DNA from 2 places in the Komagataeibacter oboediens genome. Region 2 is predicted to be linked to the other one. Evidence: riboswitches for the same ligand, from Rfam matches in the RefSeq annotation. Region 2 holds a riboswitch; the other holds the start of a gene.
The links. A riboswitch is a leader RNA that binds a small molecule or an ion and turns the genes downstream of it on or off. The one in region 2 is predicted to bind FMN.
Positions count from the first base shown of each region.

Region 1 (3,406 bases), on a different contig from region 2:
GGCCCGACCTTCAAGGAAGGCATCTGGGACGACGCCGAACACCGCACGGAACTGGCCGCCATCGCGCGCTTCAGGTCCAGCACACAGGACGGCTGGACCACGCTGGATGCGTATCTGGAGCGCAAGAAGCCCGAGCAGGAAGCCATTTACTACCTGACTGGCGACCGCACGGAAATGCTGCCGTCCTCGCCGCAGCTTGAAGGCTTCCGCGCCCGCGGGATCGAGGTGCTGCTGCTGTCCGATCCGGTGGATTCCTTCTGGCCTGACCGCCTAGGCGTGTACAAGGACACGCCGCTGCGCAATATCAGCCAGTTCCATACCGATCTGGAAAAGTTCGGCGCGCCGGAGGAAACGCAGGCTGAAAAGGACACGCTGGAGGTCGTCCTTCCTGCGCTGAAGGACGCACTGGGTGACGCGGTATCGGATGTGAAGGGCACCAACCGCCTGGTCAACAGCGCCGTGGTGCTGGCAGCCCCCGAATCTGGGCCGGACCTGCAGATGATCCGGCTTATGAAGCGTAGCGGTCAGCAGGTGCCCGATACGGCGCCGGTGCTGCAGGTCAACCCCGCACACCCGCTGATCGCGGATCTTGCGACCCGCGTGAAGAATGGCGACCCGGTGCAGGATATTGCCCTGACGCTTATGGACATGGCCCGTATCCAGGATGGCGAAAGCCCGAAGGACCCGACCGGCTTTGCCCAGCGCCTGACCACGATCCTGACCCGCCTGCCGCTGTCCGACGGTCCGCAGGGCTGATCCCGCGCGATTCTGTCAGACCGGACCGGACTGTCCCGCCATGCATCCGCATGGCGGGACAGTTTCGTTATGGAGACAGGAAACGCGATTTCAGTCTTTTGTATCAAGCCTGTGGTGTGGGCCGGGTGCCGCATTCGGCTTCATGGCCACAAGGACCAGCATGGGCGGGCGCCGCACGGTATCTTCCAGATCGGGACGGTCGCGCAGTAGGTCTGCTGCGGGTTGCGGTTCGGCCAGGTGCCGGAGCTGAAAGCCCGCATCCAGTAGGGTGTTGACGTAGGTTTCCATCGTGCGGTGGTATTTTATGACCCCGTCCACAAACCATGACGTACTGCGCGCGCCCTGCTGCTGATAGTGGTCGAGTGGCCAGTGCAGCTTGTGGCCGTCCGCATTGTGTATCCAGCCTATGGGGTTGGCGGTGCAGACGGGGTGCTCCACTGAAAATACAAGCAGTCCGCCGGGCCTGAGGCTGTCGAAAACGCGGCGGACTACGGCTGCGTAATCCGCGATGTAATGCAGGGCGAGGGAGCAGACCACGAGGTCAAATGCCGCGGGCTGCACCGCATGGTCTTCGATGGACCCGTGGATATAGGTGATGGCCGCGTCGTGCGTCAGTGCGCGTGCGGCTTCGATCATTTTCAGCGATACATCCAGTGCGGTGACCGTGGCCGCGCCGCGTTCGCGGGCGTAACGGGCAAAATCCCCAAACCCGCATCCAAGGTCGAGTACGGCCCTGCCATGCAGGTCGGGCAGCAGGGCGCGTATCGCCGGGATTTCCAGCGCACCGTTCAGCCCCGTGTCCTTTTCGCGCAGGGTGCGGTATCCGTCAAAAAAACGCGGATTGTCATAAATGTTCTGGGGGGACGGCGTTGCCGTGTCTTTTATCTCGCCCGGTGGCGGAGAATCATGGTAATCGGGTGTTGATGTCATGATGGATGTCTCCCTTGGTGGACCCGGTGGTCATCCAAGGCGATCACGGACGGGCACGGACCCGCAGGGGCCGTGCAGCCGCCAGTTCTCTTTTATCCGGACTGTCACCGTCGGCCCTGGCATTGCACCAGATCTGCTGACCCCGGCCCGAAGGCCGGGCGCTCGCGGGCTTCAGGCCGCAGCCTGTTACCGCCGGTAGGGACTTTCACCCCGCCCTGAGAACACAGGCGATCAGGATAAAGCCGGGGCCGTATCTGGCGCAAGCCTGTGGAACCGTCCGTGATCCGGTTGTATGATGGAAGATGACCGCGGGACCGGCGGCCTGCCGGTGTAAAAAAGCGATGTATCGGGGGCGGGGGCTTGAATAACAGCCTGCTGAATGTTTCCCTACGCCCCTTTTGTGTGTTCTGGTTTTTTGGATGGCGGCAAGTATTATATGAAAATTGATAACGTCTCTTATCGCAGCGTATGGGTGGATGCGGATGATGGCTGGTCGGTCCATATCTTTGACCAGACCCGTCTGCCCTGGTCGCTTGATATCCTGCGCCTGACCGAACGCGACCAGGTGGCGCACGCCATCCGCAGCATGCAGGTGCGTGGCGCGCCGCTGATCGGTGCGGTCGCGGCCTATGGTCTGGCGCTGGCATTGCGGTGCGATAGCAGTGACGCCGCCATGGAACGTGATGCGGCGCTGCTTGCGGCCACCCGGCCCACGGCGGTCAACCTGGCCTGGGCGATCCGGCGCATGCTGACGCGCCTGCGCCAGACCGCACCCGCGGACCGTGTGGCGGCGGCATATGACGAAGCCGGGCGCATCTGTGATGAGGACGTGATCCAGAATGAAGCCATCGGGCGGCAGGGCCTTGAACTGATCGAGGAGATCGCAGCCCGCCGTCCCGGCCCGGTCAACATCATGACCCACTGCAACGCGGGCTGGATCGCGACGGTGGACTGGGGCACCGCACTTGCGCCGATCTACATGGCGCATGACCGTGGCATTGACGTGCATGTGTGGGTGGATGAAACGCGCCCGCGCAACCAGGGCGCATCGCTGACGGCATGGGAACTGGGCCGCCACGGGGTGAAGCATACCGTCATTGCCGATAACGCCGGTGGTCACCTGATGCAGCATGGTCAGGTGGACATGGTGATCGTGGGCACCGACCGTGTGACCCGCACGGGCGACGTGGCCAACAAGATCGGCACGTATCTTAAGGCGCTGGCGGCGCATGACAATGGCGTGCCCTTCTGGGTGGCGCTGCCGTCCACTACCATCGACTGGTCCATTAGCGATGGTGTGAAGGAAATCCCCATCGAGGAACGTAGCGGCCGTGAAGTCACCCACATTCAGGGGCGTGACGAAGGTGGCGCCGTGACGGCCGTACAGCTTGTGCCCGATGGCAGCACCGCCGCCAATCCGGCATTTGACGTCACGCCCGCGCGGCTTGTGACCGGGCTGATTACCGAACGTGGCCGCTGCCCCGCCACGGCGGACGGACTGTGCGACCTGTTCCCCGAATACGTGTAGACTGCGGCCCCGCAGGCCGGGGCTGTTCACCTATAACCTTGACAGGCGCGGGCGGGATTGGCTTTGTCGCGCCTGCAACCGGGTGTGGTCCCTTCAGGGCGCATCCCCCAAAATCTGGTAGAATCAGGACAAGATCATGCATCCCTATCGTACCCATAGCTGTGCGGCCCTGCGGGCAGCCGACGCCGGGCA
Region 1 covers NZ_JABLUU010000001.1:255,156-258,561, reverse strand. The annotation lists gene htpG (molecular chaperone HtpG) at 1-756, shown strand, start outside; gene HNO79_RS01145 (class I SAM-dependent methyltransferase) at 847-1,686, opposite strand; FMN riboswitch at 1,767-1,913, opposite strand; gene mtnA (S-methyl-5-thioribose-1-phosphate isomerase) at 2,123-3,214, shown strand; gene aspS (aspartate--tRNA ligase) at 3,351-3,406, shown strand, end outside.
Region 1: it holds a riboswitch for FMN, as region 2 does, so the genes downstream of both, HNO79_RS01145 (class I SAM-dependent methyltransferase) here and ribD (bifunctional diaminohydroxyphosphoribosylaminopyrimidine deaminase/5-amino-6-(5-phosphoribosylamino)uracil reductase RibD) in region 2, are expected to answer to the same signal.

Region 2 (3,406 bases):
ACAGGCGGGTGGTGGGAGTGACCGCGCGTTCAAGGTTGACGGTGTGGCCTGACGCAAGCCGGCCCAGCGCCGTGCGGTCCAGCGTTTCCGAACTGATGAAGAACGTGGCCGTGCCCGCCGCATCGAACGACGTGACCGTCAGGCACACGCCATTGACGGCGATGCTTTCGCCCATGGTCAGGTCGGGAATGCCGGTGGCCACGGTTATGTCCAGGTCCCGGTCCAGCCGGCGTGCGGCGGTAATGCGGCCCTGATGTTCGATAATGCCGGAAAACATGCTTACTCCTTCACTGCGGCCAGTTCGGGAAACAGGTGCAGTGGCGTCACGTCCCCCTCCCGCACGCGTATGCTGTAATGATCGGTGCCACCATGGCCTGCAGTAATGGCCAGCCAGTCGTGCCACAGGTTCCGCGCCGTGATTTCCGCCAGAAGCTGCGGCCCGGCTTCCACCATGGCCCACGTAACCCCGGCCTGACCCAGCATGTCGGGCAGGGCCGCGATGTCGGTACAGACCTGCACCGCAAAGCCACGGTCCTGCGCGGCCTGCAGGTAGGCGGCGTCGACTTCCCCCGTCCGGGTGCAAACAGCCAGCACACGCGGCGCGCGCTCCGGGTGGTCGGTCACCCGGCGCACGTTCAGGCCCGGATTGTCGGCGCGGATGGTGCTGCCGGTAGTAATCACCGCATCCGTCGCGCGACGCAGGCGGTGCGCAAGGTCCAGCGACGCGGCGGAGGTAAAGGTGGTGCGGCCCGCCGGTGGCACCATGGATCCCGTGGCGTCGAGTGCCTGCTTGACCGTGATCCATGGCTGGCCCGTACGCATGAAGTGGGCGAAAGGGGCCAGAAGGCTGCGGCACATGGCCTGTATTTCGCCCTGCGGACCCGTGGGGTGCAGGACGTGCACATCGCAGCCATGCTGGCGCAGGTGGTCCGCCCCGCCCCCTTCGACATGGGGGTTGGGGTCGCGCACGCCGATCCAGACATCGCGGACCGGTGTCGCCAGCAGCGCCTGCGAACACGGGCCGGTGCGACCGGTATGGTTGCACGGTTCCAGTGTGACGACCGCCGTATGGGCGCGATCCAGCAGGCCGCGCTCACGGCACTGGTTTATGGCCTGTATTTCGGCATGGGGGGTTCCGGCGCGGTGATGGCCACCCACCGCCAGGATGGCGCCATCACGGTCCAGCAGGGTACAGCCCACCGGCGGATTGGGGGCGGTCGCGCCCACATGGCGGGCGGCCTCGTTCACCGCCGCGCGAAAGGCCTGCGCGATGGCAGGGGGCATGTCTGGGCCTGAAGGGGGTATGACACCCTGTGGCAACGCGTCCAAAACACAGTACTCCATCCATCCGGACGGACCCAGGGCGCGTAAAACCATTAGCCTGCCTTCACGCACGGAAGGCAGGAGCATAGTTTCCGTTCTCTTTCATCCGGACTGTAACCGTCGGTTCCGGAATTGCACCGGATCTGCTTGACCCCGCCCGCATGTACTGCAGCCGGGCGCTCGCGGACTTATGCCCCTGTTACAGGGAACAAACACCGCCGGTGGGGAATTTCGCCCCGCCCTGAGAACGCCTGCGAACCGGGCGGCTGGCCCGATTCGTATTCAGTAAGATGATCTTGGGAATGATTTTAACGAATTGCAAGTGCGGCGATGGATAACCACGGTAAGTTAGCGTGATTTCAGATGTTGTCTTCCCTGTGGCGTCCCGGATGCAGCAGGGAAGGAATGCGGCCATGATGGCCGAAATTGACCAGCCGTGCCTCTTCCACCTCGATCCGGCCCAGAAGCCGGGAGCGGATCAGCCATATCGCCAGCGCAGCCCCCGTGAACGGCCCCAGCGCGTAAATCCAGAACGACTCCCACTGTCCCGCCACGACGGCGGGGCCGAAGCTGCGCGCAAGGTTGGAACTGTTGCCCGACAGCCATGCGGAAACCGGGTTGCAGAACAGGAAGAACAGGCCACCCGCCCATGGCGTCAGCCATTTCAGGACCGGATGCCCCGCCAGATAGCACAGCATCAGCACCAGCAGGGCCGTCAGCACCACTTCGGTCACCAGCGGCCAGACGATGGCAACCCCGGAGAAGGGAACGGTCGCGGCATAGGCGGATGCCTGCACCATCCGTCCCCATCCGGGCAGGACATGCCCGAGTGCCGCCAGCAGCACGGTGGCAAGACACGCCCCCGCCATCTGGGCCGCCACATACCCGCACAGGTCCACGATCCCCAGCCGTCCCGCCAGGCTGAACGCCAGCGAGACGGAGGGACTGACATGCGCCCCGCTGACGCGCCCGAACGGGGTGAAAGCCGCGACCGTGCCCGACAGCCCGAAAAACAGCCCGCACAGCGCCGTCTGCACGATGGGGTGGGGACCAAGGACCCGGCCAATAGCGGTATAGGGCGTGGTCAGGACCGTGACGGACACGATTCCGCAGATCATGAGCGCCACCGTGGCCACCAGTTCGCAGCCATACAGCTTCCAGTGGAAGGGATGGTCGGGGTGGGGCGACCCGGCGAGTGGCCGGTCCTCAATGGGGCGGGAACCGGGCTGCCGGGGTGCGGTCATGTCCATTACTCCTTCATTCAGCCATGTCGAGGTCTTGAGTTAAGGGAAGGAATGGTGTGGAATAAACGCAATCATGCGAATATATGCCGTGCATGAGAATAGTTAATGCATAGCAGTTGAACGTTTTTTCTATATAGGGTGCAGGCCATTCCTCTATTCCATCCGGCGTATGCCGGATAAGGAAAGGGAGTGGTTTTTTATCTGCCGCGTCCGTTTGTTACTGTATTCATCATCAGTACATGCGTCGGGCGCGGACAGGTGGTTTTTTATTAACCGTATGTTCAGGGGCAGACACGCCAGACTGATGGATTACTGTTGGAAAGTGGATCGTGGTTCCTGTCATCCCGACGGGGTGCGTCGGCCGCGCCTGCTGCTGGGCGGGCTGGTGGTCATGCTGGGTGGCATGGTCGTATCCGAGGGTGCCCGTGCGGATGACATGGCGGAAATCCGCGCCCTGCACGCTGAAATGCGGCGGCTGGAAGCCAAGGTCGAACAACTGGAAGCCCATCACGGCATGACGCATGGCAGCCAGCATGTCGTGGCCGGGCGCACGCTGCGGTCTGGCGGCCACCCGTCGGGCGGGGGGGCATCCGGCACCAGTACGATGGGTCAGATCACGGCCATGCCCGACCTGTCGCGCCTGACCATTGGCGGCCCGACCCTGTCGGATGACGCGCAGGCGGCCGCCGCGGCCGAAAACACCATGACGGAATCCATCGTCCCCACCCAGCCCCGGCTCGACCTTGATTCCTCCAGCCCGCTGGCCATTACCCAGACGGGCGTGGACAGCCTGCCGCCCATTTTCCGCATTGGCGGGGTATCGGTGCGGCTGGGTGGAT
Region 2 covers NZ_JABLUU010000002.1:311,467-314,872, forward strand. The annotation lists gene HNO79_RS03380 (riboflavin synthase) at 1-277, opposite strand, end outside; gene ribD (bifunctional diaminohydroxyphosphoribosylaminopyrimidine deaminase/5-amino-6-(5-phosphoribosylamino)uracil reductase RibD) at 280-1,284, opposite strand; FMN riboswitch at 1,414-1,576, opposite strand; gene HNO79_RS03390 (MIP/aquaporin family protein) at 1,683-2,573, opposite strand; gene HNO79_RS03395 (hypothetical protein) at 2,872-3,406, shown strand, end outside.